4 regions of the Lysinibacillus sp. NPDC086135 genome follow, and region 1 is predicted to be linked to each of the others. Evidence: riboswitches for the same ligand, from Rfam matches in the RefSeq annotation. Region 1 holds a riboswitch; each other region holds the start of a gene.

Region 1 (7,923 bases):
AAAAACTAGATATTAAACTTCCAGAGTGGTTGATAGAACTAATGACTACGGTAGAAGTGTGTGATAGTAAATTGGTAGTTCCTCTAGATGAAGAAGCTGAATTGCGAATAGAATTCTTGAATCCAGAGAGTATTAGTAAAGAATGTTTATTATATGTTCCAGGATGCGCAGTACATAAAAACGGTTATATTTGTATCGGGTTAGAAATAGGTATTGGAAATCCATACGCAATAAATATACATGAAGGAAATAATCCTCCTGTCTATTTATTAGATCATGAATACGGTGAAGAGACTGAAACGATAATTGAAAATAAACTAACTGTTGTAAAAAAATTATCCGACCTTTTCCTGGTTGCGACTATAAAAAAGGAAAATTGTTGAATAGCACTTTTAAGACTTGATTTACACTTAAAAAATTTAGATAGGAAAACACCTGAATAAATACGATAACTTTTAAGTGTTTTAAAATTATGAGGTGACGAGTGAGGATAGGTGTGGAGAGATACATCAAGAAATATATACAGGGTTTTTTATTTGCAATTATGTTACCAATTTATGATGCATTATGGAAGCTTTCCTGGAATGATGGGGAGTGGAAACATTGGTTAGCGATGGCATTAATATTACCAGTCGTTGTTTATTCTTTTTATGATGCCGGTAAAGAATTCATGAAAGTTCGAACTTTTTCAAAAGAAAGTGTTTTAATGTATGTTTTTTAGGGTTGGGAAGTATTTCGTTTATTGTGGTGGGGAATATCGTAGGCTTGTTTAACTTTTAGTAAAATATGATTAATAACATATGCAAACCTAAGGGGGTGCGTTAATTAAAGATCATTGAGTTACATACGCAGCTCTTTATTCTTTTTTGAATAGATAAAGCTCAAATAATTAGTGATACCCAATTAAGCAGTTATACCGTTTTCCCTGGTTTTACGTTCCAAGATGTTTCGAATGAATATTATATTATGATATGTAGAGAACCCTGTAGCTCATCGGAGAATTTGCGATAAGTACAGGGTTCCTTTATTTAACGAGAAATTCTTTAAATTACTCTGTAATCAGTATCGCCGCTGGGGTGTTAAGCGAGCCAGCTGTAGAAGTATAGACTGAATGTGTAACACTAGTTCCTTTAGGTATAGTAAATGTAGCAATCCGAACACCTTGGGTATTGGAAGCCAGTGTAGGAACACCGTAAGTTGGACCATTGTTCCAACGTACAGCGCCGCCATATGAACCTCCACGACCTGTCAAATAGACCTTTAATGCCTTATCGGCTTGAGTTGGGTTTTTGAAAGTGATATTCGCCTTATAAATAACACCATAATGCCCCTTATTAGTTGCTACAGCTTCGCTAGGCATATAGCTAGTGTCTTTAGTCATTAAGTTGTCATTAATGCCATTATTTATAGAGAAACTTTTATTGCCGTCTCCAACAGTATATAGAGCAGCAGCACCATCTGAAGTACCATAGCCGTCGATATTGGAAAAGTTCCAAGAACCACGCGGATGAGTTCCAACTGGTGACACAACTGCATTTTGATTACTACGAAGATCGGCAGTAGTACTTTTAGCAGCTACTGTTCTGACTTTATAAGACATTGGAGAACTAGACGATAACGTAAACTCAATAATTCCACCCACCAAATAACCATTTGGTACTTTCCATTCTTTAACTAATCCAACTTTCCCCGCTGCAATGGAACTATCAACCGGAGAACTAGGCGTTAATGTATTTCCGAGTAAAGCTTTTGCGGCACATTTCCCATGAGCTACAAAGTTGGTAATAGTCTCGACACAGTCTTTAACACCAGAGACTTGATAAGTACTGCCACTTGAACCATTACCAATGGTAACACCAAACTTGATAGTCGCACCTGTGTTATTTAGATGCCAAACAAACATTCGATAAGTTACACTCTGTAATCCAGATGCAGTATCAGCCCAAAGCGTTGCAAAACCATTAGTAAATGGAACAGAGCTACTAATAGTTTCTGGATTATCAGACAAGAAGAAACGTTGATTATTACTTGCTTTACCGTATAATTTTAAAGATGGTACCACATTTGGGATTGTCGCAGCAGTTAAATCAGATTGAGAACATGAAGCCATTATTATTTCCTCCTAAAAGTTATTTGAGATGTGAGACTAGTGGATGTCGTTGATTAAGGTTATCCACGAACCTTGTTATCAACGATTTCTCACACTCATATAAATAAAGTGATTAAGAGGGGGAATAAAACAACCTTCATTTTATTTTTTTTTGCAATCATTTAGGCTAAGGGTGACGAAAAAGCTCAGATGCCTTCAGTAAAGAGTAGCCTTTAAGCTATCTTCTTAAAAGTACAAATTGATTTTTCTTATATTTTCAAAAATTCTTATCGGCTCCAATTACAGGGACAGTTGATTGGACGCGGTTATCAGATACGTTTACATTACCAAGTGAAACCGCGTATATACGTGTCGATTTATTATTTAAAGGTATGAGATATAATATTCGCTTTCTTGTCCCGGTTGATTGTTGAGTCACTTGGAAAGTCGGACTCAGAAAAGTTGGCAAGAAATATACAATTTCACTAATGTATTGACACAAAAACTACTTTGACGTAGATTTAAAGTAATTGCATAAGAGCATTAGGTGCCCATTGCGGGAGAATAGGGAATAAAGTGAAAAGCTTTAGCGGTCCCACCACTGTAAAAGAGAGTTTCATAGAGAATGCCACTAGCATCGTTCTGGGAAGGTTCTATGAAATGTTGAAATTGAGCCAGGAGACCTGCCTATCTGCTTCGGTTATATAGACGATGGAAAAGTCTGTAGTTTATTTGTTATGGAATAAACTACAGGCTTTTTATTTTTTCTATAAATCATTCTTCAAGTTACAAGGGCAAAAAAGAAAGGGGAAATTTTCATGCAATTATTACAACAGACGATTCAAAACATTCAAAGTGCTGACTACATAATGATGGAGAAGGCAAGAGAACGCATAGATGCACTTTGCAAGCCGCCTAGAAGCTTGGGGAAACTGGAGGCCCTTGCTGTGCAACTATCCGGAATTACAGGCGAACTATTTCCTGCGATTGATAATAAAGCAATTATTGTCTGTGCCGCAGATCATGGTGTTTGTGATGAAGGGGTGACATCTAATCCACAAAATGTAACAGTCTTTCAAACATTAAATTTTCCTAGAGGAGGAACTGGTGTCTGTGCCATCGCAAAAATCACAGATGCTAAAATTGTCACAGTTGACGTTGGTGTAAAAGAAGATATTCCACATGATGCTGGTGTTATCGTAAAAAAAATTAAATATGGCACGGACAATATGGCAAAGGGCCCTGCTATGTCAAGGGAAGAAGCCATTCAATCTATTGAAGTAGGAATTGAAGTAGCTACAGAAGAAATAAAAAATGGGATAAATGTACTCGGGACAGGTGAAATGGGTATTGGTAATACAACACCGAGTGCTGCCATATTATCGGTTCTTCGTGAATGTCATCCGAATGAAGTGACAGGCTTCGGTGCAGGTGTTGGACCAGGCGGGATAGCGCATAAAGTACAAGTCATTTATGATGCTATTGCATTAAATAAACCAAATCGTGATGATGCTATAGATATTCTTGGAAAAGTCGGTGGATTAGAAATAGGCGCTATGGCTGGGGTGATACTTGCTGCCGCTGCACATCGTAAACCTGTTGTTATTGATGGTTTTATTTCTACCATCGCTGCCCTTATCGCTTACGAACTTGAACCTAACGTAAAAGACTATATCATTCCTTCGCATGCCTCTGAAGAACCAGGTGCAAAAATTGCCGCTGAAATGCTCGGAGTTGAACCGATGTTGCAGATGAATATGCGATTGGGGGAGGGCTCTGGTACAGCTTTAGCCTTTCCTATTTTGGACGCAGCGTGCTCTATGATGAAAAATATGGCTACTTTAGAAGAAGCAATGTTGCTGTTGAAAAAGTAACTTTATTACGCGGATCACGGTGTGTGATAAACGAAGTCATGGATAGAACCGTCAAAATCGTGGATAGAACAGCCGAAGTCGTGGATAGAACCGTCAAAATCGTGGATAGAACCGTCAAAATCGTGGATAGAACAGCCAAAGTCGTTGAATAGAACCGCTAAGAAAGAATGAATTTAAAAATTAAAGCCCAAATATCAGATTTGGGCTTTAAATATGCAACAGTATATCTATGCTCGATTCAACTTCCGTAACGGTAAACGCCATTTCTTTATATATGAAAGTATTCTTAGTACTGTGATCACACCAAATAATACATATAAAAAGATATCCCCTGAAAATAGTTGAAGTCCTATGATAAGCCCGGCTAATGCTGCCCAAACACCATAGATTTCATCGCGGAGGACTAATGGTTGTCGTCTAGCTAATAAATCACGAATAATTCCACCGCCTGACCCTGTTAAGACAGCAGCAACAATAACGGCACTAATAGGCATGTCGAGCTTCACAGCATAAAGGGCACCTTGAATCGCAAATGCCGATAATCCAATAGCATCAGTGACATTGCCCCAACGATGCCAATGTTGAATGAGTCGATGTGGAAATAAAAAAAAGAGCGTAATAGCTGCAATGGCAATTTGGAACATTCTATCCTGCCCCCACAGTGTTGTTACAGGTAAACCTATAAGTAAGTTTCGTATAGCTCCACCACCAAAAGCAGTTACGATACCGAGTATATATACACCGAATAAATCGTATTCTTCCTCCATTGCAATTATTGCCCCGGAAATTGCGAAGGCAATTGTGCCAATGATACTAAAAACCTCCCAAGCCAACCCTTTCACCCCTTATGTGAATAAATCATTTTATGTTGTTGTAGATTAGTTACTGTATCTACAAGTTTTCGCAAAAAAAAAGCATCGACTTATGATTTGGAATTATCAGATACTAAATATTTTATTATAGCAGAATTAAAACTTTAAGTTCGTAACTACTTCTTTTCAACAGAAATATCCCAGCACTATAGGTGGATGAGATGAATGCGGATTTAAGTTACTTCAAGGTATCCAAACACCCTGTGCCTGTCGCAAAAGGATAGCTAAAAAGAAATGAAAGCCTTCGTTGGATGTCACGCAATTATGCCGAGTCATAATTGATCTTAGTGCCTAATGCAATTAGCAAGCTTTGCAGGCAAGCTCACAAATTGTTAAGATAAGATTTGAACAAATGTGAAATGGAGAAGAACAGTATGACTTTTACAACCAATTTATCAGAAGAAACACTAGCATTAGCTGCTAAAATAGAAGAAAAGGTACGCCCTTTTCATGCAAAGGTAGAAGACATGGCGTTCTTCAATCAACAAAAAGTGCTTGCCGCGTTCCGAAAGCATCAAGTAAGTGACTATCATCTGCACCCGTCTAATGGTTATGGCTATGATGATGAGGGGCGTGACAATCTAGAACGAGTTTATGCAGAGGTCTTTGGAGCGGAAGCTGCCATTGTACGTCCGCAAATTATTTCTGGTACACATGCAATTACACTTAGCTTATTCGGAGTACTACGTCCGGGTGATGAATTACTTTATATTTCGGGTCAGCCTTATGATACATTGCAATCAATAGTTGATGGTGGCGATAAAGATACTGGCTCTTTAAAAGATTATAAAATCGGTTATAGCCATGTAGATTTAATCGATAATCAAGCGATCGATTGGGAAGGTGTTGCAGCTGCAATTACACCAAACACAAAAATGATTGCTATCCAACGTTCGAAGGGCTATGCAACACGCCCATCATTTACCATTTCGCAAATTACAGTCATGTGTGCAAAAATCCGTGAATTAGCACCGGATGCAGTTATTTTCGTTGATAATTGCTACGGTGAATTTGTTGAGGCACAGGAACCGACAGAGGTTGGGGCTGATTTAATTGCAGGCTCACTCATTAAAAATCCAGGCGGAGGCTTAGCGAAAATTGGAGGTTACATTGCTGGCCGTGCAGATTTAGTAGAAAAATGTGCTTATCGTATGACATCACCAGGTATAGGTGCTGAAGCAGGAGCAACATTAAATACGCTTGGTGATTTCTATCAAGGATTTTTCCTTGCACCACATGTTGTATCTCAAGCTTTAAAAGGTGCGATTTTCACGGCTGCTATACTAGGAGAAATTGGTATGAATACATCACCGAGCTATGATGCTAATCGTACAGATTTAATTCAATCGGTTTCTTTCCAAACTGCGGAACAAATGATTGCTTTTTGCCGTGAAATTCAAGCGAATTCACCAATTAATGCGCATTATGCACCAGAGCCTGCTTATATGCCTGGCTATGAGGATGATGTCATCATGGCAGCTGGAACATTCATTCAAGGTTCTAGTATTGAGCTTACAGCAGACGGTCCTATTCGTCCGCCATTTACAGCATTTATTCAAGGTGGGTTAACATACGAACACGTAAAATTTGCAATTTGTAGTGCTGTTCAAAAAATCCAAAAATAAGTAGAGAAAAAACTATTCAAAATTTCTATTTTGAATAGTTTTTTATTTATAGATGAAAAGTTGAAGATTTCATTTGTTAAAACGTAGAAATGTAATTAAGTGAATTGGACATCGGCCGCCCCAGGAAAAGCGCCAAGTCGGAACGGAAATCAATCTCCGCGTTAGGATAATAATTTTAGTTTTTTACAATTTCGAAAAAATTTTTTTAACTCATGTTAGGAAACCTCACATGAGCGGTTGACAGTGTAAATTTTTCGTTATATTATTAGCAGGTATTGGAGGGGACTTAAATGAGTCGTGAAATTAGACGAACTATGCCGTTATTATCAATGAATATCGTAATGCAATTGACCGAGCTGTCGGCACGTCAGATTCGTTATTATGAAGAACACCATTTAATTGAGCCGCACCGAACAGAAGGCAACCGTCGAATGTTTTCATTAAATGACGTCGATGCATTGCTAGAAATAAAAGATTACTTGGAACAGGGTATGAACATGGCAAAAATTAAAAAGCTGTTCGCTAAAAAGAATGAACCTGTTTCAACAGATGAACCTAATTTAAGTGACTCAGAATTACGTCGCATCATGCGTGAGGAAATGCTTCAAGCGCAGCGCATGCAAAAATCATCCATCCGTCGTGGGGATTTATCTCGATTCTATTAATAAAAAGCAACATCATTAATTACTTTATTAATAGGGTAGGGTAATGATAAAAAAGCTAGACATTTTATAGGAGTGTGGAAAACTGTGGGTAAATACACAAAAGAGGACATTAAACGTCTAATCGAGGAAAAAAACGTAAGCTTTATACGTCTACAATTTACAGATATTCTTGGCACAATCAAAAATGTTGAGATTCCTGTAAGCCAATTAGACAAAGCTCTAGAAAACAAAATGATGTTTGATGGCTCATCTATTGAGGGCTTCGTACGTATCGAAGAATCAGATATGTATTTATATCCTGACTTGGATACTTTCGTAGTGTTCCCTTGGACTTCTGAAAAAGGGAAAGTAGCACGTTTCATCTGTGATGTATTCACTGCTAAAGGCGAGCCATTTGCTGGTGACCCACGAAACAACTTAAAACGTATCCTTAAGAAAATGGAAGACATGGGCTTCACAAGCTTCAATTTAGGGCCTGAGCCAGAATTCTTCTTATTTAAATTAGATGCCAAAGGTGAACCGACACTAGAAGTAAATGACCACGGTGGTTACTTCGACTTAGCACCAACTGATCTTGGCGAAAACTGCCGTCGTGATATCGTATTAGAGCTAGAAGAAATGGGCTTCGAAATTGAAGCATCTCACCATGAGGTAGCTCCAGGACAACACGAAATTGATTTTAAATATGCAGATGCAATTACAGCTTGTGACAATATCCAAACGTTTAAATTAGTTGTTAAAACAATTGCTCGTAAACACGGTTTACATGCTACATTTATGCCAAAACCATTATTCGGT
Region 2 (7,923 bases), on a different contig from region 1:
GTAATCTAGTAGCCTTTTGCATAGAGATAATCGCACGTGTTGTGTTTTGTTTTTTTGCTTCAACTGAAACATCTTCATCTGCAATATAGCAGTGTAAATCGCCACCATGTTTTTGGAAGCGTTTTTTCCCTGAACCACTTTCAATCATTTGCACATCTGCAATGACATGGCGACCAGCAAGGATTGATTTAATACCGGCCTCAAGTGCTCCCGGTGTAATAATTACGCTACGCCCTAATTCAAAGTCTGCAGAAGCATGAATGATGCGACGTACAACTTTCCACTCATCCTCTGAGAAATTATGCTCGCCCATTTCCTCTGCAATAATAGAGAAACTGTAATCATAAATTTTATCTGGGTCTACTGTTAATGGTTTGAAATCTGTTTTAAAGTCCATTTGGATTGCCTCCTAAAGTGTGTTTTGTACAGCTTGACGTACATCTTCAAATGTAGAATATTGCTGTCCGTATTTTATATTTGGTCTGGCAATTAAAATCGTTTCGATGCCACATGCAAGGGCAGCCTCTAGCTTTTCATCCACCGAGCCAACCTTGCCGCTTTCTTTCGTAATCATCAACGTCACATCATATTGACGAAAAAGTGCTTCATTTAATTCCTTTGAAAAAGGGCCCTGTATGGCAACAATATCTCTTTGTGCCACACCAAGTGCTTCGCATTTTTCCATATTATCGAGTCGAGGAAGCATACGCGCAATTACTCTTGTATTTTCTAAACCATGTAATACCTTTGTAAAGGTTGCTAGTGTTTTACTGCCCGTCGTTAGCATAATGACACCACGTTTTTCTGCTGCTAAATGGGCAGCCTCGTCGTAATCTTTCACAATCGTAATTAGTGGATCTGCATAATGCTCATGAGCACGTTCATAGCGAATATACGGAACATTTGCTTGCTCAGCTGCCACCATAGCATTTTTTGAAGCTTCTTCAGCAAATGGATGAGAGGCATCTACAACTAAACGGTACCCTCGCTCTGTAATAATCGTCGCCATTTCATCCGCCGTTAAACGACCGACTAAATAAGGAAGGCCTACTTCTGCAAGGCTAGAAGCAGCTGATTCAGTAACGACCGTTGCTGTCACAGCATAACCCGCTGACTGGATTTCAAGTGCTAGATTTCTAGCATCGCTCGTCCCTGCTAACATGAAAATCATTTCACTGGCTCCTCTTCATGGTGGTGATGATGATCATGGTCGTGGTCGTGATGATCATGGTCGTGGTCATGATGGTGATGATGATGCGCATGTCCATGTACTGCTGCATAAGCACGATAATTTTCTAAATCTTGCATACCTGTTGACGTGCCATTTACAGCTTGCTCAATACGCTCTAATAGTACATTTTGTAAACGCTCATGATAGCCAAAATAGTTAGCAATTTGAATATCACAGTCCGGATATTTTTCGTTAAATTGCTGACACATACCGTTCATACGTTCCATTAGGATACCTGTGAATAAAAAGTACGGTAGCATAATAATTTTTTTAGCACCGAGCTTCACACAGCGCTCAATTCCTTCTTCAACACGCGGATCAGTGACACCCATAAATGCACTTTCCACATACTTAACCGGGAGTTTTTCCCATAACAAGCGTGTAATTTTATAAAAATCACCATTTGCAGCAGGATCACTGCCACCACGTGCAATTAATAAAATGGCAGTATCTTCATGTTCTTCTTCAGCATTAAAACCGATTTCTACTAAACGATCTTCTAAAATAGCAAATATTTCTTCATGGATACCGATTGTTTGCCCATATGTGAACGTTATATTTGGATAATGCTCACGCGCATGTTCGATTTCTGCTGGAATATGTAGTTTTGAATGTCCAGCATGAAGCAGGATGATCGGAATAACATGCACCTCTGTAGCACCCTTCTTCACACAGTTCGTAATACCTTCTTCAATGTTTGGCGAGGCAAACTCTAAAAAACATGTTTCTACTAAAAAACGTTCATCAATGCGAGGTGTCATTTGCTCGATAAACGTGCGTACCTCTTCATTTCCTGCTTCTAAACGGCTCCCGTGGCCGACAAATAAAATTGCTTTCATCTCATTACTCCTCACTAGTCGCCGCATGGAGCGGGCTCTACTTTTATTTTTGAAGACATATCCTGATACGTAAAATGTAGGATCTTTTTCACACGCTTGAAGTATTTAAACAGACGTTCATTTGGATGCGCATTTGCTTTATATTCATCGATAATGTCGGTGATAAGTGGTATGAGGTGTTCAGGCTCTAACCCCTCAACAACAGGCTGTGCAGCATGAGCTGTACGACCAACCGGCTTGGCACCAATAAAAACATCAAATTTACTTTTACGATAAACGATGCCAATATCATCAAATACTGCTCGATAACACGCCATACCGCAGCCATTAAAGCCAATATTTAATGTTTTCGGTAACGCCATACCCCCAAGCTTTTCTTGAATCTCTTCTGCATATGGAATCGAATCGACCTTTTCTCCGTAACAGAAGTCACAAGCCTTTAACGAAAGCACGTCACCAAGTGGTGCAAGTAAAAAGCCAACTTCACGGAGCTTTGCTGTAATTTCTTCAGGGTCAGACGTTGGAATTTTCAAATGAATTTGATGGTCTGGTGTATACTCCATCGTTCCTTCCTCACCAACTACTTCAGCTAAAGTCTTCATTTGTTGAGGCGTAAAGAACTTATTGGCTACCCCAGGACTAACCGCTAATTCAAAAATAGATTCGATTTTTTGTTGAACACGCTTAGGTGATACTTTCACAGCGTTTGTTCCCTTTACCATTGCAAGAGCTGCTGTTGCCATTTCAAGTGACGATTTGTTAGACTTTGGTTGTGGTTTAATGGCTAAACTGGGCTTAATACGATTTGCATTAGGATCTGTCGCAAAATCATTACGCGCTGCTCCTGTTTCTTGATTCATCGCCCATGGTTCATTTTCTTCCTTAAGTCGTTGATGCGGTCGTAACGGTTGTTTTTCTACACCAAGTGTATATTTACGCTGATAACCACGTGGCGTAATCATCTTATTGTCGTAGAAGAATGTTGTTGAATTCCCAATAATAACTGTCGTTAACATGCCGATATCATGTTCAAGCATTTCTGCTAAAGTAGTCATCGTTATTTCCTGGCGGTCACGATATGCGCTTTTCACAAGTCCAACTGGTGTATCTGGCGAACGATATTCCAATAAAATTCGTTGTGCCTCTACAATTTGTCTCGTACGACGTCCACTTTTCGGGTTATAAAGAGCAATAACAAAATCCGCCATTGCTGCCGCTTCTACTCTTTTTGCAATTAAATTCCAAGGTGTTAAGTGGTCACTTAAACTAATGGTACAGGCGTCATGCATAATTGGAGCACCTAGTAAACTTGCACACGAATTAATAGCTGAAATACCTGGAACAATTTCTACCTCGATACCAGTTGCCTCTGTCCAGCCTAGCTCGATTAATACCTCATACACTAATCCTGCCATTCCATAAACCCCGGCATCTCCACTAGAAATGACCGATACGATACTTCCAGCCTCTGCTTGACGTACCGCTTCCTGTGCACGTGAAACTTCCTCCGTCATACCAGTACTAATAATCGACTTTGCACTAACTAAATCCTGAATAAGCTCAACATACGTTTTATAGCCTATAATCATATCACTTTGTTGTAGTGCCTCCACAGCACGAGTCGTAATATGTTTAAAGTCTCCAGGACCAAAGCCAACTACGAAAATCTTACCTTTTTGTGCCATTTTGTTACCCCTCTTTCACCTTTTCAATGCCTTTAATGGCTGTTGTTTGTGCTGTACGCTGTAACGAACCTTCCTGCAATGTAAAGACATGCTCATTATGTAACGACTCATGATTTAAATCTTGTACGAGTGCTCTCGCATGCTCCGTTGTTGGCACACGGTACCAATTTCCCTGAGGATATGCAATGACAACACAAGCATCTTTACATCTGCCATTACAGCGAGTTCTCGTCGTATGTATTTCCTTATCAAGCGCCAGCAACTGTATTTCATCACGGATCGCCTGTGTAATGTCCTCCCCATCTTTTTTCATACAGCTACTACCATTACAAATAAAAAGATGTGTTTTCATCCCCTCTAAATTCCAAGTTGTCATAGTCGTTCTCCCCTCATTTGCTTTTAGGAAAAAAAAACCTTTACTCTAGACGAAGAGTAAAGGTTTTGTAGAAGCCAAATAAAAACGAATATATACGGGTACTCGCTTTCGCTTCAACTTCTCCCTCCGAAAAGTTTGCATGTATCATCCCATAAGCAGGTTTCCTGACTTAAGCTTCCTTTTACTTTCGCGCCTTCCCAAGTTTTCACTAGTGGCATCCGCGATTTCATCAGCTATTACAGTAGCGGGGGCTGTATCGGACTTTCACCGATTTCCCTATTATCTTGAATATTCAAGCACTTATGGACGTTTTATATGAATTTTTAATATATCAAGTATGCCTCGGCATAATTGCATGACAGCCGCCGGAGGCTTTAACTTCTTTCAGCAGGTACAGGTGTTTTGACACCCGCTGAAAAGAACTTAAATCAGCATTCATCTTACCATCTATAGAGGTAGGAGACTTCTGTAGCTAACGCTTCACTTTCGCTACAAAAGACATTTGCTGAAAGAATTTTAATGTAATTGAAAACTGTTTCTATCATAGCTTATTTTTTAAAAATTTCAATATTACTTTCTTAATTTGTGACAATTTTTTTAAAATTCTATAGAAAAACGCGACATTTCTTTTTGATTTATCTAAATTTTCGACGTAGACTATTAATTTAAAATTTTTCTATAAAAATCATAGCATATATATGGAAATTCATGTTACACTTTGTCGTGAAATCTCACAACTTCATCTTTTTTCGGTGCGAATTGTTCAGCATTTCGCTTAAAAGGGAAGCCGGTTCAAGTCCGGCGCGGTCCCGCCACTGTACTAGGAAGTTTTATAGAGAATGTCACTGTCCAAAGGATGGGAAGGCCTATAAAACGTTGAACTAAAGCCAGGAGACCTGCCGAAAAATATGTGATCGTTTCAACCTACGAGGATGGGTGTGCGGCTTAGCAGATTAGAATTTTATTTGCTTTTTTAGCATGCACTTTTCCACTATCGGAGAAGTGCTTTTTTTCATTCAGAAGAGACTCCATCTCAAGGTAGTAGATGAGTACAGATATGGTTCCAACCGGGCCAAAACACCTACTGAATGAAAAAAAGCTTCCGGCGGATGTCACGGACTTTGAAAGGAATGAATTGTGCTTGCACAATTCAAAATCCGGACGCATTGTTTATCTGCGCGAAAGCGAAGCGGCAGCTACAAATGTTTTCTGTAGCGAAAGCGAAGCGGCAGCTACAATTACGCCAAGGCGAAATTTTATCGATCGCATACTAATTCGAAAAATTTTAAAGCTAGGAGGAGAGATTCTTGAAATTTTCAGGTTGGAAGCTTAGTTATTTCTTATTGGCATTTTTATTCGTGCCAAATCGTGCATTTGCGATGCATATTATGGAGGGTTTTTTGCCAATTGAATGGGCGATTTTTTGGTGGGTCGTATCGATTCCATTTATTATTTTAGGATTACGTTCTATTCGTAAAACCATTGAAGAAAATCCTGAAACAAAAATGATATTAGGGCTATCGGGTGCCTTTGCCTTTGTACTATCTGCCTTAAAAATCCCTTCTGTAACAGGGAGTTGTTCGCATCCAACTGGAGTTGGACTTGGGACAGTTCTTTTTGGACCATTAGCGATGAGTGTTATCGGGACAATCGTATTATTATTCCAATCTTTACTGTTAGCACACGGTGGGCTTACAACATTAGGGGCAAATACCTTTTCCATGGCAATTATGGGCCCTATTATCGCTTACTATGTATTTAAGGGCTCACAAAAACTGGGATTATCATTTTCAGTAGCCGTCTTTTTAGCAGCAATGCTTGGTGATTTAGGTACATATGTTGTCACATCTGTACAATTAGCTCTTGCCTTCCCTTCTGAGGTCGGTGGCTTTATGGCTTCATTCACAAAATTTGCTGGTATTTTTGCGTTAACACAAATTCCTCTTGCTGTTAGTGAAGGAATTTTAACAGTGATCGTTATGAATTTTCTGAAAAAATACAATGTGAGTGAATTAAAAGCTCTACGTGTTTTCTCAACAAAGGAGGCTCACTAACATGAAAAAGAACTTACTGCTCTTAGCCATTGTTGTGTTCCTAGCAATTATCCCCCTATTTATTCAAAAAGGTGCAGAATTCGAGGGGGCTGATGGCGAAGCGGAAGCAGCAATTAGTGAAATTGATGCAAACTACGAGCCATGGTTTGAAAGCTTATGGGAGCCACCAAGTGGTGAAATTGAAAGCTTATTATTCGCACTACAAGCTGCTATTGGCGCTGGATTTATCGGCTATTTCATTGGCTTAATGCGTGGCAAACATAAAGAGGGTTAAGCGATGTTACTCATTGATAAGTATGCTTATTTGAATAAATTAGCGTCTGTTCATCCGTTAGAAAAAACGACGTTATCCCTTGGACTACTTATATTGTCGCTTATCATGAGAGATGAACGAATGTCACTCATTACATTTATTGTGATGAGTGCTTTTATCATTTTAGGCGCAAAAATCCCTGCTAAATATTATGCTAAATTACTATTGCTACCTGGATTTTTTTTACTATCAAGTTTAGTGTCAATTTTAATTTCTATAGCGCCAACAACTAGCACGTTACCAACGTATATTTGGTCATTTTCATTTAATAGTTGGACGATTTTTATCGGCAGAGCGAGCCTCGTGACAGCGCAACAGCTTTTTTTCATCGTCCTTGGCAGCATTAGCTGTTTGTATTTTTTAATTCTCACAACATCAGTCCAATCTATTTGTTACGTGCTAAGACAATGGCGACTTCCAACTCTATTTGTAGAGCTAGTAGAGCTAACGTATCGTTTTATTTTTATCTTTTTAGATAGTATGCAAAAAATTCATCTTGCCCAGCAGGCTCGTCTAGGATACAGCTCCCCTATGCAGTGGCTCCGTTCGGTATCAATGTTAATTGCAGCTTTATTTGTCGAGATGTTCCAACGAAGTCGTGAGCTAAACAATGCGATGGAAGCGCGTGGTGGCGAAACTGTTTATTGGCAAGACGATGTTACCTATAACGCGAAAAATTGGGTAGGTATTGCTACTATTTTTATACTCCTCATCATTTATGGAGGGTTTTTCTGATGACAGATTTATACTTTGATTTAACACATTTATCCTACGCTTATGCAGATGGAACTTATGCCCTAACAGATATTACACTTCAAATTCCAAAGGGGAAAAAAATCGCTTTACTCGGTCATAATGGAGCTGGAAAATCAACGTTATTTCAGCATTTAAATGGTATTTTGAAGCCTACCGCTGGAAGTATATCCTTTTGTGGCAATGACCTGAACTATAGTAGAAAAGCATTAAAAAAATTGCGCCAACAGGTTGGTATTGTTTTTCAGGATGCCGACAATCAGCTTTTTTCTGGCACAGTTAAGCAAGATATTGCATTTGGTCCTTTGAATCTTGGCTGGACAACTGAAAAAATTGAAGAGAAAATTGCGTGGGCTGTCGCTCAAACCGAAGTCGAAGCATTGCTAGATAAACCGATCCATTTTTTAAGTGTTGGACAGAAAAAACGTGTCGCAATGGCAGGAGTACTTGCAATGGAACCTTCCGTTTTATTATTAGATGAACCGACAGCTGGACTAGATAATTATTATAGTGCACAAGTTTTAAAGTATTTAGCTACGTTAGAGAACGATATACGAACAATTTTACTAGCTACGCATGATATTTCATTAGCCTATGAATGGGCAGATCAAATAATCGTGATGGAAGCTGGGAGAATTATTTATAATGGAGATCCAGTTGCAATGTTCTTCC
Region 3 (7,923 bases), on a different contig from region 1:
ATAGCCTTATCTGTTATTATAATGTTTTTTAGTTAAATATAAATTTGGTAATTATGGTACACGCTAAATTAGTATAAAAATAACTCTAGGATACTTATTTATTTTATTAAAAGTCAATAATTAAAGTAATGAACTTAATATTTCTGGATCTATATACAATGTGCAACATTATAATATGCTATTTTTTAAGCTGAACTAATTTGATATTAGTTCAGCTTTTATGTGTGTTTTAAGATATAGTTTGAGTATAATTAATAGAAGTATAGTCTCAGGAACTTTTTCTACCTGTTATTCAACTCCCATGAAAGAACTTAATCATCTTTCATTTTCTGTGGTGAAGAGATTATTTTCGCGCTTCATGGAGGGCTAACGGGGCAGCCTCTTATTATAATCTTATTGTGTTACTAAGGGTATAATTTTTCTTCCGCAATAGAGTGCATATATTTACTCAATACCGTTATTATGAATCAAATTTGTGGGCCTTTTTGGAGAGACAGCCATGAATATGGCCATGACCGATGTTATGAGAGACTTTGGCGTCAGTGCAACTAGTGCTCAATGGTTAATAACAGGCTATTTATTAGTATTGGGAATTTTAGTACCCATTTCTGCCCTTATTATTCAATGGATTTCAACACGTTGGATTATTATAATCGCAATTTTATTCTCAATTATTGGTGCATTAGCGCCAACATTTTCAATTTTATTATTATCACGGGATTTAAGCAGTTGGTACAGGGTTAATTTTACCCCTTATGATTAATGTAATTTTCATGGTTGTACCAATCGCAAAACGTAGTGCAACAATGGGAATGGTCATTACACTTGCTCCAGCAACTGGGCCAACAATCGCTGGTATTATCGTCGATATATCTAGCTGGCATTATATTTTCTGGATAAGCATTGCCCTATATATCATTATTTTCTTCACTTTTATGCCAAAAGTGTACAATGTCTCAACGCTAACAAAACCGAAAATCGATTATTTATCTATCGTTCTTTCAACAATTGCATTTGGTAGTATTATTTATGGACTAAGTACTATTTCAGAAAGATTCTACATTGGCAACAATCATAATAGTAGTGGGCATTGTAGCTCTTTTATTTTTCATATGGCGTCAATTTACAAGTAAGCATCCGATGATTGATTTACATGTTTTCAAATATCGTAATTTCGCTATTGGTTCAGTTTTAATATTTATTGTATTCGCATTACTGTTAGCCATTGCGATTCTTATGCCACTGTATTTAAAAGGATCATTATTACTTTCAGCAACGAATGCTGGGTTTGCGATGTTATTAGGAAACATATTAAATGCCGTCTTTGCTCCAATTGTCGGAAAAACGTTTGATCGTGTTGGTCCAAAATTTTACTTACGTTTTGGTTTCTTATGCTTAGTTATTTCAACGAGTATATTATCCTTTGTCATTAGTGCCACAACACCACTTTGGTTAATCATAGTTTCATGTATGATTTTCTACGTAGGTGTCTCAACAACTATTATACCGGCGCAAACAAACTCACTTAATGATTTACCAAAACAGTTGTATTCTCATGGTTCCGCTGTCATAAACACACTTCAGCAAATTGCAGGTGCAGCAGGTACCGCATTAGCCATTACACTTATGACAACAGGACAACACCGCTTTACAGTAGAGCATTCAAAAGCAAGCCCTGAAACTCTAGTTGCAGTAGGTACACAATTTACATTCGGCACTATTGTGATTGTGGCAGTAATCGGTCTGTATTAGCATTATTTGTAAAACGAACAACAAATCATTTGCACTAGTTTTCAAATGAAAGAATAACTTAATATATTCATCCATCTAGTGAACAACTTTCTAACTTACTTATTCATAAGAGAGATAAAAAAATGAATAAACTAATAGCATTCATAACAATTCCTATTTTCTTTAAATGATGTATCGCAAGCTAGTCGTCCATATAGGAACAATAAACGAAGTTGCTGAACACAAATATAAAACCGGCATAGGTCAATAGAAAAACGAAACGCCAGGATCATTGGTAAATCATTGATCCTGGCGTTTTTAGTAACCAAACAGGAAGAGAACTCACAATATCACTAAAACAAATTGATACTTCCTCAATAGTTTGTTTAGGCCTTCAGATAACCCCTGATTCGTTATATCAAGAGAATTTGCCTTTCATCATTCAGCACAAGAATCGTTGCTCCAACACTTATAATCGGACTACTGCCTATAAATTTTCGTAATTCCTAAATGTACCCAAATTTCTCACGATTAATAAAGCTCAAATTTAAAAGAGATCGCCTTTCTTTTAAAGTAACCTCTCTAATGCCGGTTCGGCGGGATCCTTTTAAAAATCTTTTTTATACGAAATATTGCTAAAAAATGTAGAATAGTTCACCAAAAAAGAAAAATAGTTAATGATAGTCTGTCTCTTCCGAATTTTACCTATATTGCTTGTTTTAAAAACTCTATGTTAAGGTAAAATGACAAATTGAATATGCTAAATTTTGGTGGTTCAAATGGAGTTGTTTCCATTTGATTAAAAGGGAAGTTGGTGAGAGTCCAACACTGTCCCGCAACTGTATTTAGGAGTTCAATAACAAGGCCACTGTTTTGTTTGTCAAAATGGGAAGGTGTTATTGTAGCGTTGATCATAAGTCAGGAGACCTGCCACTAAATAAGCATCAATTGACCTACGAGGATAGGGAGGTGTTAGCTACTACATGATCTTTGTGAATTCATGTAAATTCACTGTTTATTTGCTCTATCATGCTTTTGTAGATTAACAACTTCTCAAAGGGGTAGAAGTTGTTTTTTTGTTGTTCTTTCGTGTTTTAATGGTAACGCTTACAAGAATAATTAAACAAAGGGGTTGTAATGAATGGAGTTAAATTATTCACCAGGTCTCGATGGAATCATTGCCGCTGAAACAAAGCTATCTTTTTTAGACACTGTAGGAAGTCAGATTGTGATTCGAGGCTATGATTTGATTGAGCTATCACAAAGATATTCGTATTTAGACATTGTCTACTTAATGTTGCATGGAGAAATACCAACTACCGAGCAACGAGCTAATTTACAGGTTAAATTGAAATCCAATTACCAGGTTCCACAAGAAATTTTTCAAATTTTCAAGTTATTACCTGATGGGACGCATGCTATGGATGGGCTTAGAACAGGCATTTCGGTGTTAGCAGGCTATGATCAGCAAATCAATGATCGTTCTACTGAAATGAATTTGTCGCGAGCATATAGACTTTTAGGTGGTATGCCAAATATTGTAGCGAATAGCTACCGTGTATTAAATGGTCAAGATGTCGTGGAGCCTGATAACCAGCTTTCCTATAGTGCTAATTTTTATTACATGATAACTGGCAGAAAACCAACTGCTTTAGAAGAAGAAATTTTTGATCAATCACTCGTTTTATATAGTGAACATGAGATGCCAAATTCGACGTTTACGGCTCGTGTTATTGCCTCAACACAATCTGATTTGTATGGTGCTTTAACTGGCGCGGTCGCATCATTGAAAGGTAATTTACATGGTGGGGCAAACGAGGCAGTGATGTATATGCTTCTTGAAGCCAAAACAGTAGAAGGCTTTGAAACATTGCTGAAATACAAACTGCAAAATAAAGAAAAGATTATGGGCTTTGGCCATCGTGTTTATATGAAAAAAATGGACCCAAGAGCGCAAATTATGAAAGAGGCTTTACACAAATTCTGTTTGCAGCAAGGAGATCATCGCTTATATCACATGTGTGAAGCTGGTGAAAAAGTGATGGTACAGGAAAAAGGGTTATACCCAAATTTAGATTATTATGCGGCACCAGTGTACTACATGCTTGGATTGCCAATTGAAATATATACGCCAATCTTTTTTGGCTCACGAACGATCGGCTTATGTGCTCATGTAATTGAACAGCATGACAATAATAGATTATTTAGACCTCGTGTCAATTATATTGGCGAGCGTCATAACCTTGAAGAATTGTCGGTATAATCAAGTTTAACAACTCGCCATAGAGCTGATGGGCATTCTGACCAATGTCCATCAGTATACTAGTATGGCAAATTCATGCAACGGAGGGAAGATATAGATGATAAAAACAAATGAACTATCTAAGACAGATCAATTACTAACTGATATTACCGATTATGTATTAAATACAACGATTACAAGTGAAGAAGCCTACGAAACAGCACATTATGTTTTATTAGATACTATAGGTTGCGGCATTTTGGCTTTACAGTATCCCGAATGTACGAAACTACTTGGACCAGTTGTACCCGGTACGGTTGTTCCAAATGGTACGCGTGTTCCAGGAACTTCCTATGTACTTGATCCAGTGAAAGGTGCTTTCAATATTGGTTGCATGATTCGTTGGTTAGATTACAATGACACATGGCTTGCGGCTGAATGGGGACACCCTTCTGATAATTTAGGTGGCATATTAGCAGTTGCGGATTACTTGAGTCGTGTACGTATTGCTGAAGGCAAAGAGCCTCTTAAAATAAAAGACGTTTTAGAAATGATGATTAAAGCCCATGAAATTCAAGGGGTATTAGCATTAGAGAATAGTCTGAATCGCGTTGGTTTAGATCACGTATTATATGTCAAAATTGCGACAACAGCGGTTGTGACAAAGGCATTAGGTGGAACTCGTCAAGAAATTATCAATGCATTATCAAATGCTTGGATTGATAATTCAAGTTTACGAACATACCGCCATGCCCCAAATACAGGATCAAGAAAATCATGGGCAGCAGGAGATGCGACAAGTAGAGCCGTACAATTAGCCATGATGACTGTGCAAGGTGAAATGGGTTATGCAACGGCCTTATCTGCACCTGGCTGGGGATTCCAAGACGTACTCTTTAATAAACAAGAATTAAAGCTTGCAAGACCGCTTACCTCTTATGTTATGGAGAATGTTCTTTTCAAAGTTTCTTTCCCGGCTGAATTTCATGCGCAAACAGCTGCAGAATGTGCAGTTCATTTACATCATGAAGTGACAAATCGTTTAGATGATATTGAAAAAGTTGTCATTACGACACATGAATCAGCTATTCGCATCATTGATAAAGAGGGCCCATTGAATAATCCAGCTGACCGTGATCACTGTATTCAATACATCACAGCAATTGGACTGATCTATGGTGATATTATCGCAGACCATTACGAAGATGACGTGGCAGCAGATCCACGCATAGATGAACTAAGAAATAAAATGGTTGTTGTTGAAGATTCACAATATACGATCGATTACTTAGATCCTGAAAAGCGCTCTATTGCTAATGCTGTTCAAGTTTATTACAAAGATGGGACATCATCAGAATTAGTAGAGTGTGAATATCCTTTAGGACATCGTTTCCGTCGTGAGGAAGCATTCCCTAAAATCATTGATAAGTTCCGACAAAATATTAGTACACATTATTCTCAAAAACAATTAAGTAAAATTAATGAGCTTTGTGCTAATAAAGAGATTCTCGAAAATAGTGCTGTTCATGAATTTGTAGATTTATTCATCTAACTTTTTTCAGCTGTGTTTTATGTATCGAAAGAATAAGTCACTTTATAGCGGGTGTCCAAACATCCGCTGAAAGAAGTGCCTCCGGCGGATGTCACGGAATCGGAAAGGAGTTCAATGTAGGATGTTAGTTTAAAATCATCACATCCATGCGATAACGGCTAACTGCCCTGCATCGGTGTTGTTAACGCTTCGTTAGCACTGCGCTTTCGCACAAAAAGCATCTGCTGCTGCCGCTTCGTTTTCGCGCAAAAACATTGGCTGCTGCCGCTTCAATTTCGCGCAAAAACATTGGCTGCTGCCGCTTCAATTTCGCGCAAAAAACATCTGCAGGGCTAAGCACAAAGCCGATTCCGGGCTCAATTATGCCGCGGCATATTGATTAATAGGAGGTCTTTAAAAATGGCGTGGATTGTCAATGAAGTAATGACACAAAAACAATTGGCTGACCAATTTCGAGCTTTACTAACGCGTTCTACTATTTTGCAAATACCAGGAGCTCATGATGCGATGGCAGGCTTAATGGCTAAAAAAGTGGGCTTTGAGGCATTATATCTTTCTGGAGCTGCCTACACAGCAAGTAGGGGCTTACCTGATTTAGGAATAATTTATTCAAATGAAGTTGCTCAGCGTGCTAGTGAAATTATCCAAGCTACTAACTTACCAATACTAGTGGATATTGATACTGGCTTTGGCGGTATATTAAACGTTGCACGTACAGCTCGCGAAATGGTAGAGGCTGGAGTAGCTGCTGTACAGTTAGAGGATCAAAATCTTCCTAAAAAATGTGGACATTTGAATGGTAAAACACTCGTATCCCAAGAGGAAATGATACAAAAAATAAAAATGATTAAACAAATAGCGCCTACTTTAGTTATTATTGCCCGCACTGATGCAAGATCTGTAGAAGGTTTAGAACAGGCTATTTCAAGAGCAAATGCCTATGTAGCTGCTGGAGCAGATGCTATTTTTCCAGAGGCTCTGCAAACAGAAAAAGAGTTTAAACAATTTGCTAGTGAGCTAGATGCTCCTTTATTAGCAAATATGACTGAATTTGGGCAAACACCTTATTATACAGCTAAGGAGTTTGAAAAAATGGGCTATTCGATGGTTATTTATCCCGTTACATCAATGAGAGTAGCAGCCAAAGCATATGAGCGAGTGTTTGACTTAATAAAAAATACGGGGACTCAAAAGGAAGCTATTGAGGATATGCAAACTAGAAGTGAATTATATGAAACAATCTCCTATTACAAATTCGAAGATTTAGATAGTGAGTTGGCGAAAACTATCTTACCTAAAGAGGAAATCAAGTAGGAGAAAAGCAATCTGCTTTTCTCCTCTTTCTTTCAAGGAGGGCTTGTATGGATAAACTAGAAAACAAAATGACGATCTTTACACCTGAGGACTTTCATGATGAAGAAGAGCTCATAGCAAAAACGGCAGAGCTTTTCATTAAACAGGATGTCTCACCTAATATTTCAGCTATTGAACAGCATCAATATGATGTCACCCGTCAATTATTTCAAAAAGCAGGTGACCTTGGTTTACTTGCCATTGAGATACCCGAAGACTATGGGGGGCTTGAACTCAATAAAAAAATTTCGGGGCTTGTTGCAGAAAGAATGGGCTACGGGGGCTCTTTTAGTGTCACCTACAATATTCATGCAGGAGTTGGCACATTGCCCTATGTCTATTTTGGGAATGAGTCACAAAAGCTAAAGTACTTACCTAAGCTGGCTTCAGGTGAATGGATTGGAGCCTATGCCCTGACTGAGCCAGACGCAGGTTCAGATGCATTACATCCAAAAACAAATGGGATTTTGAATGAGGATGGTACAGCATGGGTATTAAACGGTGAAAAACAATGGATTACCAATGCCCAGCTAGCAAATATCTTTGTTGTTTTTGCAAAAACAAACGAAGGAATGACCGCTTTCATTGTAGAGCGTACTTTAACAGGGGTATCTATAGGGCAGGAAGAAGAGAAGATGGGAATTAAAGGGTCTTCGACGGCTACACTTATTTTAGAGGACGTTGTCGTACCAAGGGACAATGTTCTTGGAGAGGTTGGAAAAGGCCATAAGGTTGCTATGAATATATTAAATATGGCACGCCTAAAGCTCGCTTTTTCAAACATAGGAACTTCCAAACAGGCGCTCCAATTAGCAGTGAATTACGGTAAGGAACGGCAACAATTTCAAAAGCCGATCGTTGATTTTACAATGATTCAAGAAAAAATTGCTAATATGGCGATTTTAATTTATGGCGCAGAAAGTGCTGCATACCGAACAGCTGGAGAAATGGATGATGTTATTGAGTTAGAAAGTAAAGAGTCCATGGTTCAAAAAATAGCCGATTTCGCTATGGAATGTGCACTCAATAAAATCAATTGCTCGGA
Region 4 (7,923 bases), on a different contig from region 1:
TATGGGTGTTATGGCATATTCTAGCGCTTTTTTCATGTCGTTTTCCTTTTCAGGGAAATATTCCGAAAACAATTTATAAGCAGGATATAAATCCCTTGTATATGTGTTTGCTTTAGTAATGACAAGCGCAAGTCCTGCTCTTACTAAAATTTTCATAATCCACTTGCAACAATCTTTCATATCCTCCATATCAGAATTATCTTGAAGATCATTACAGGCATTTTTAATTTGACCTTGTAAATGAATAAGGTGGTCATTTGCTAAAGCTTCGTCAGCTCTATATCTTGGTAATTGGGGTATCAAGTCTTCTCCAAACACACATATTCCATGGGTTTTGAGTATGAAACTAATGATTGAAAAAGATGACGCATTTAAAATATCTTCTACACAGTATAAACTTAGTTCAATACCATCTACACAAGTATGTTTTTGATTTAATTCTTGTTCTACTTCTTTTAACCGCTTTAACTGTGGTTTATTAGGGTTTTGCTTTGTAACCGCTATTGTGTCTAAGTCAGCTACGCCTTCAATACCTATCCCTTTTGGAATGGATCCTCTTATGTATACACTATGTAAGTCATCTTGAAGGTGAGTGGAATACGTATTAACCACATCGTAGATCACAGGATGAAAAATTGGGTTGATTTTATCCCAGTCTGAATGGTTAATAATGTGGCCATCGCTATCAGTAATACATAAGCTTCCAATTTCTTTAATAGTAGTCATCACATATCTCCTTTTATTAATTTATAGTCACTTCGTCTACCTACTATGCTACGCCTCTCGCTATGGGTTTTATCTTCTAACGATCAATAATGACTTTACATAGTCATTTTCTTTAATATCTATTTCGCATAAAAATAGGATAGCACGTTCTCTATCGAACACGCTATCCTACTTTCATTTTAGAAGTACACATTGGGCTAAAATAACCTTCATATTGTTTAATTCGTAATTTTTATCCTTATTATTAGTAAACTCCGTCTTCTAGCTAAAATACTCTTTATTTGAATTTTTCACATTTAATTGGATCATCAGCAAAACATGTGGTTGATTTCCGTTCCGACTGGGCGCTTTGTTGCTGCCGCTTCGCTTTCGCACAGAGCAAAGCTTCCTGGGGGCGTCCGATGTGCCGCTTTTGGTGTTGCTGTCGCTACGCTTTCGCACAGAAAACATCCGCTGCGCTGCAGGGTCTCGGGCCAACACGATGTTGGTCACGAAGGCGTTATCACAGGATGTGATGCTTTTAGCCTTCGTTCCTCTATCGCTGACCCCCGAGGAGTCGCCCAGTCTCCACTCCAATCAACTATTTACATAGTAGAAGTTTTAACAAAAGTCATCCACCACTTTTGGTGATGAACCATTTAAATTGAACACCGAATTTAGACCATTTTTTAATCATTCCCCAATACCGTTCCGTCGGCTAGCCATTCTCAATCAACTTACGAATTGTTTGTATGTAGCTCATCATATCCTACTAGAATCCGCGGAACTATTTTCATAGTAGTTGATTACCTGGGTGATTTTTTATCGTTTGCCAATAGTCTGCATCTTTTGTTCTCTTGTAAAATTTATAAAAGGGTTCTGTTTGGCGAGCAAGTTCTTTATAGACCCTAATTATTTCCTGTAAAAGACTTTCAATATGCTGTACAGGCACTTTTTTCACAAATAGCTCCCCTGCCTGTGCATTTTTCCCCATTGGAACTGCCCCTAAATACACATCGAAACTATCTTTCTGATATACAAGCCCAATATCATCATAAACGGCATTATAGCAAGCTGATGCACAGCCATTCATATTAATGCGAATCCTGCTTGGTACTTCCAAGCCTTCAAGCTGCTGATACAGCTCCTCTGTAATCTGTGCTGCCTCCATTTTATCGCCATCACAAAAATCACAAGCCTTCATAGCTACAATCTGACCTTGCTTTGCAATATATAAGCCCACCTTTTCCAACTTCCTTTTGGCCGCCGTAAATTCTATTGTCGGTACAGATAGTAGTATACTGTAGGACGCAGAATATTTAATAGCACCACTCACTCCGACTACCTCTGCGATTGTTTGAAATTGTGCTGGTGTATAATGTTTGTTGATAATGCCAGGACTCACAGCAAGACGCGTAAATTCACCCTCTCTGTTTAACTTAGCAAATGTTTTTTCAGGAATATTATGGCTAAAAGCATTTATAGTCATTTTTACCCTCCTATGAAAAAAGCTAGCACATGGCTAGCTCCTCTTCTTTATTGAAAGCTTTCTGGATAAAATCCTTGTGCCAAAATTCGAATTGCTTCAGCCGCACGAACACCTTCAGACGCTGCTGATAGTGGTAAAATAACGAAACGTCCGTTTACTACCGCTTCCGTTTCTTTTAGTGCCGGATCATTTTTTAGGAAATTAATTTTTTCTTCAGCAGTAGTTGAACCATAGTCAATTACAACGATAACTTCAGGGTTGCGCTCAACTACATCTTCTTTTGAAACGGTTGTCCAGCCAGACTCAACATCGCCGAATATATTTTTTCCACCTGCTACTGTCACAAGTTCATTCATGAAGTTTTGTGCAGCAGTGAAAACATCTTTCTCACCACTATCAAATACAAGAATACGTAAATTACCCTCCTCTTGCGGAAGCTTCGTACGAATGTCCTCTACATCTTTTGTCATTTGCTCAATTAATTTTTCTCCACGGTCTTCCACATGGAATATCTTAGAAATATTGCGGATATCCCCGAAAATATCCTCTAACTTAGGATTTTTAATGCTTGAAGATGTATGTAAATAAGTGTGGATGCCAAGTGCTTCTAGTTCTTCTGATGTTCCGACACCCTTCTCACTAAACCCGCTTTTCCAGCCTGCATATAAAAAATCTGCTCCTGCATCAATCACTTGTTCCTTTGTTGGGTATTGCTCAGCTAATACTGGAACTTTTTCATATGCTGCTTGTAACGGTGGATAAATTGCATCATCTAAATACGCTGTTCCGACCATTGAATCCTCTAAGCCTAACGCTAGCATAATCTCTGTCACATGCTGATTTAAGCTAATTGCCTTTTTTGGTGCTTCCGAATAGACTTGTGTCGTATCGTTATTGTCAATCGTTACTTCCGTTGCTCCTGCTTTTGCTGGTTCTACTTGTTCGCTTTGCGATGATGACTCCTGTTTTTCCTCGTTAACACAAGCTGTTAACATACTTAGCATTGCGATTGCAAGAACAAGCCATACGCTTTTTAATGTCTTCATGTCTACTTCTCCTTTTTTCTAAATACTATATAGAAAGAAATGTAAAACCCTTAACTAACTATAAAAATTGCTCAGATATATAATAAATATGCGGCTTTTTCGTGACAGGATGTACACTAACTTCCGCATGTACACCAAACACCTTTTGTAGCAATGAGGGTGTTAATACATCAACCGGAGTTCCATATGCCGCAATTTCTCCGTCCTTTAAAACATAAATTTTATCGCAATAAGTTGCTGCTATATTTAAATCATGTAAGGCTGCAATGACCGTGATCGGCAAGCCCCGTATTAAATCCATGAGCTGGAGTTGATGTTGAATATCTAAATGATTCGTTGGCTCATCTAATACCATGACCTTAGCCTGTTGCGCCAATGCCCTTGCAACAACGACCCGTTTTTTCTCACCACCAGATAAGGAACTAAAAGTACGTTCACTTAAATGCAGTACCCCTGCTTGCTGCATCGATTCCTCAACAATAGCTAGGTCTTCTTTTGTATCTACTTCCATAAGCCTTTTATGCGGTGTACGTCCCATTGCCACAAGATCCTTAACAGTGAACTCAAATAGCACTGGTGTTTCCTGCCCTACGACGGCTAGTTGCTTTGCTATCACCTTTGAAGATTGCTTGTAAATATTTTCATTAAATAAAAATACTTCTCCCTCTTGAGGTTGTAGCATACGGTACATATTTTTTAATAGGGTCGATTTCCCACTGCCATTAGGGCCAATTATGCCCACAAACTCGCGTTCTTGAATATGTACAGAAACATTGTTTAATATTTTCACCTGCTGCACGGCAAAAGTAACGTTTTTTGCAACGTATACCATTTAATTCTCCTCCCCGAAAGAATACATTTGCCTCCGCAACATCCATATAAAGAATGGGCATCCGCATAAAGCCGTAATAATTCCAATCGGCATTTCCTCAGGTGCAATCACAATGCGCGCAACTGCATCAGCCCATATTAAAAATATCGCACCAATTAATGCACTGACTGGCAGTACAAACTTATAATTTGAGCCGACAATCATGCGTACGATATGTGGAATAATCAGGCCAATAAAGCCAATTGCACCACTTACAGCAACAAGGACACCTGTTAATAGGGAAATTACTAAAATTAGTAGCAATCGAAATTTCTCTAAATTAACCCCCAGCGTAACAGCAGATTCTTCGCCAAGTAAAAGTAAATTCAAATGGCGTGAATGTAGACGTAAAATTATGTAGACGATCGTTAAAACTACGAACGGAATCATTATATTCACCCATTTCGCTCCAGCCAAACTTCCCATCATCCAATATATCACTGCCTTTATGCCCCCCTCTTCCTTCGTCATCATGAGCATAAAATTCGTCATTGCTGACAAAACTAGTGACACGGCAATTCCGGCTAATAATAATCGAACAACTGAAATTCGCCCCCCAACTCGTGCTAAGAAAAACACAATCAGTACTGCAATTGTCGCACCTATAAAAGCAGCAAATGATAGCGCATACATACCTAAAAATGAAAATGTGCCAAGTAAAATAACAGATGTAGCCCCGACAGATGCACCGGAAGATACCCCCAAAATATAGGGGTCCGCGATTGAATTGCGCACTAAAGCTTGAATAGCAGCACCCGAAATGGCAAGACCCGCTCCGACTATTATGGCAAGTACTACGCGGGGAGTACGAATTTGCCATATGATGATTTCCTGTGAACGGCTCCAATCCAATGTAATGCCAAGTGGATTGAACGGGATGTGCGATAAAATAATGCGCCATACAATACTAGGTGTAATAGACACAGAGCCTACCATTATCGCTGATGTCATGGATATTAGAACGACACCAGTTAATACGACTAAAAGTAGGTTGATTTTTCTTGTTGTTGGATTCTTCAAAACGCTCTCCTCTCTTAAAGCAAAGGGCATAAAAAAATCCCCTTATCTACAAGAGGATGTCATAGTTAAATAAAAGGCGTCGATTCCCAGTCACTACAACCATCCTCGTGGTTCTATGTAAGTTTGTTGCTTTTATTGGCAGGTCTCCTGGCTTAGGTTCATTATCTATACGCCTTCCCATAGCTCGCTACAGTGACATATTGTATAGACTCTCCATTACAGTTGCGGGACAGCATCGGATTTGCACCGATTTCCCTTTTAAGCAAACGAACAAGTCATTCGCACCAACAAAATAATATTTTATTAAGTTATAAGAGGAACAATATCAGAATATTTTCCAGATAGCAATTATATTATATATTACATTAAAGTAAAAATATTAATTAACGAGCGTTTAATAGCCGTAAAATAGCAGCATTGAACATTAATTATTATTAGAAAAATAAATAAATTTAGATAGTTGATTTATCTTACTTACTATACAAATTCCTCACAGTACACTATTAGTAATCTCTTTCTTCTCTATATTTAATATCAGTGAGGACAATCTTAATTTAACAAAATAAAATATATTGGTTATCTTTTTATAAATATGTTAAAAAAAGTTAGTTGGCACATATTTACTTTACTGAGTGTTACATCTTCACTATTTTTAATCGTTTCAACGGCATTGACAGAAAATTAACAACTAAATGTAGGAACTGTTCCTTCGTAAACTTTCTCTTTTCAATTTCCGATAATGTTTTTTCTAATCAACTAGTTAACGCTATATCAAATAAATCTTTTACAAGAAAAGTTTCTACCAAGTTTTTACCAAGCTCCGTACACACTAAATTTTTATTTTCCATAGCTATATAGCCGACTGTAATAAGTTTCTTTATCGTCTCTGCCCGAGTAGCCGGGGTACCAATGCTATAACCGCTTAAAATAGCCTCCATGATTTCATTACTATCTTCATTTACAATCCCTTTACCACACGTCTCCATTACTCGTAATAATGTTTTTTCTTTAGGCGGTGTTGTTACATGGTTTGTTATTTTGACTGAATTAAAATGTCTAAAAGCCTAGATTATTAGTCAACATAATTGGATTTCCTAATAAAAGATAGGACACAATTATTAATATAACCGTTATACTTAAAATTCATTTATAATTATTAAACATAAAGTTGTAATTATTATTAATAGGAGAAGAGCATATGAAAATAGTAATTGCAGAAAAACCAGACCAGGCTGCAAAATTAGCTGCCCCCTTTTCTTTTACAAAAAAACCTGGTTTTTTTGAAGTTAAGCCAAACACATACTTTCCAGGTGGAGCACTTATCACATGGGCGATTGGACATCTATGTGAACTGAAAGCCCCTGAAGAATATAATCCTACATGGAAAAAATGGACATTAGAAACTTTACCTATTATTCCAGATCGATTTGAATATAAAGTGACTAAGTCAAAGTATAAACAATTTAATGTGATTAAAAGTTTAGTAAAAAGACCAGACATTCAAGAAATCATTATTGGTGGTGATGCTGGACGTGAAGGTGAATTGATTATCCGTACCATTTTAAGAGTATGCGGTGTTAATAAACCGATGAAACGTCTCTGGATATCATCTTTAACAGAAAACGCTGTAAAAAATGGGTTTGAAAATTTACTACCAGAAGAGAAGACACGCGACATTTATTTTGAAGCACTAAGTCGTTCATGTGCAGACTGGCTAATTGGCATTAATACATCTAGATTATACACGGTACTCCTCAAAAGAAATGGCGTGAAAGATGTATTTTCAATTGGTCGTGTACAAACACCTACACTTGCACTAATAGTAAAGAGGGAGCATGAAATTGCGAATTTTAAATCAGAACCATTTTGGGAAGTGGAAACAGAGTTTAATTTTGATGGAAAATTGTTAAAAGCGAAATGGCATAAAGATAACAATTCAAGAGTTCAAGAAGAACGACAAGCTAATGCTATTGCTAATTTCTGTATCAATAAAAAAGTAGAAATTAATAGTATTAAAAGAGAAACAAAGGAATATGCTCCTCCATTGTTATTCAACTTATCTGCATTACAAGCTACAGCAAACAAAGCTTATAAATTCTCACCACAAAATACGCTGGATATTTTGCAAAGACTTTATTTAAAGGGCGTTGTTTCCTATCCAAGATCTGATTCACAATTTTTAACGAATGAAGAAGCAAAAACACTACCAAAGATACTAGAGCATTTAAGTAAAATTGATAAATACAAAAGTCTTCTTCCGCCACCGACAAGTTCAATTATGAATAATAAAAGATATGTGAATGAAAAAAAAGTAACCGATCACCATGCAATTATTGTTACCGAGCAAATACCAGACGTAGCAAAGCTAAGTACAGAAGAAGAAAAAATTTATGATTTAATTGCAAGACAAGTCATTGCAGCACATTACAACAATGCCATATTTTCTTACACAACGATTCATTCACTTGTTGATAAACGTGCAGAATTCATCTCTAAGGGTAAAGTGCTAATGGAAGAAGGTTGGCGTAAGGTTATTTATCATTCTAAAGATAACTCACCTACAGACAAAGATGAACTGCTCCCCCTATTACATGAAAATGAGCAAGGTATCGTTGCGAAAGCGAACGTAAAAAAAGGTGAAACCCAGCCACCAAATCGTTTTTCTGAAGGAAATTTGATTACCGTAATGAAAACAGCGGGTAAACATTTAGAAGATGCGGAATTAGAAAAGGTCCTATCGAAAACGGAAGGATTAGGTACTGAAGCTACACGCGCTGGAATTATTGGTACAT

Evidence for each region. Region 1 has a riboswitch for cobalamin ahead of cobT (nicotinate-nucleotide--dimethylbenzimidazole phosphoribosyltransferase). Riboswitches for the same ligand answer to the same signal wherever they lie in the genome.
Region 2: linked by a shared signal. The riboswitch ahead of ACIPKN_RS13485 (hypothetical protein) and the one ahead of cobT (nicotinate-nucleotide--dimethylbenzimidazole phosphoribosyltransferase) in region 1 are both predicted to bind cobalamin.
Region 3: linked by a shared signal. The riboswitch ahead of mmgD (citrate synthase) and the one ahead of cobT (nicotinate-nucleotide--dimethylbenzimidazole phosphoribosyltransferase) in region 1 are both predicted to bind cobalamin.
Region 4: linked by a shared signal. The riboswitch ahead of ACIPKN_RS24345 (FecCD family ABC transporter permease) and the one ahead of cobT (nicotinate-nucleotide--dimethylbenzimidazole phosphoribosyltransferase) in region 1 are both predicted to bind cobalamin.

What each region holds. Positions count from the first base shown of each region.
Region 1 is NZ_JBIVCA010000003.1:342,025-349,947, forward strand. It holds gene ACIPKN_RS06655 (SMI1/KNR4 family protein) at 1-383, shown strand, start outside; gene ACIPKN_RS06660 (hypothetical protein) at 497-721, shown strand; gene ACIPKN_RS06665 (hypothetical protein) at 1,049-2,110, opposite strand; cobalamin riboswitch at 2,617-2,794, shown strand; gene cobT (nicotinate-nucleotide--dimethylbenzimidazole phosphoribosyltransferase) at 2,908-3,963, shown strand; gene ACIPKN_RS06675 (hypothetical protein) at 3,987-4,115, shown strand; gene ACIPKN_RS06680 (trimeric intracellular cation channel family protein) at 4,191-4,796, opposite strand; gene ACIPKN_RS06685 (methionine gamma-lyase family protein) at 5,210-6,460, shown strand; gene ACIPKN_RS06690 (MerR family transcriptional regulator) at 6,751-7,125, shown strand; gene glnA (type I glutamate--ammonia ligase) at 7,210-7,923, shown strand, end outside.
Region 2 is NZ_JBIVCA010000009.1:146,513-154,435, reverse strand. It holds gene ACIPKN_RS13510 (precorrin-8X methylmutase) at 1-397, opposite strand, end outside; gene cobK (precorrin-6A reductase) at 410-1,171, opposite strand; gene ACIPKN_RS13500 (sirohydrochlorin chelatase) at 1,168-2,070, opposite strand; gene cobJ (precorrin-3B C(17)-methyltransferase) at 2,085-3,755, opposite strand; gene ACIPKN_RS13490 ((2Fe-2S) ferredoxin domain-containing protein) at 3,760-4,131, opposite strand; cobalamin riboswitch at 4,269-4,450, opposite strand; cobalamin riboswitch at 4,865-5,049, shown strand; gene ACIPKN_RS13485 (hypothetical protein) at 5,177-5,464, shown strand; gene ACIPKN_RS13480 (energy-coupling factor ABC transporter permease) at 5,439-6,185, shown strand; gene ACIPKN_RS13475 (energy-coupling factor ABC transporter substrate-binding protein) at 6,187-6,459, shown strand; gene cbiQ (cobalt ECF transporter T component CbiQ) at 6,463-7,233, shown strand; gene ACIPKN_RS13465 (energy-coupling factor ABC transporter ATP-binding protein) at 7,233-7,923, shown strand, end outside.
Region 3 is NZ_JBIVCA010000013.1:111,388-119,310, forward strand. It holds gene ACIPKN_RS17280 (hypothetical protein) at 500-763, shown strand; gene ACIPKN_RS17285 (efflux MFS transporter permease) at 756-1,133, shown strand; gene ACIPKN_RS17290 (MFS transporter) at 1,063-1,752, shown strand; cobalamin riboswitch at 2,486-2,680, shown strand; gene mmgD (citrate synthase) at 2,873-3,994, shown strand; gene prpD (2-methylcitrate dehydratase) at 4,092-5,525, shown strand; gene prpB (methylisocitrate lyase) at 5,925-6,839, shown strand; gene ACIPKN_RS17310 (acyl-CoA dehydrogenase family protein) at 6,887-7,923, shown strand, end outside.
Region 4 is NZ_JBIVCA010000027.1:19,619-27,541, reverse strand. It holds gene ACIPKN_RS24365 (nucleotidyltransferase) at 1-726, opposite strand, end outside; gene ACIPKN_RS24360 (precorrin-3B methylase) at 1,499-2,194, opposite strand; gene ACIPKN_RS24355 (ABC transporter substrate-binding protein) at 2,242-3,240, opposite strand; gene ACIPKN_RS24350 (ABC transporter ATP-binding protein) at 3,299-4,072, opposite strand; gene ACIPKN_RS24345 (FecCD family ABC transporter permease) at 4,073-5,062, opposite strand; cobalamin riboswitch at 5,252-5,435, opposite strand; gene ACIPKN_RS24340 (DNA topoisomerase) at 5,884-6,168, opposite strand; gene ACIPKN_RS24335 (DNA topoisomerase III) at 6,330-7,923, shown strand, end outside.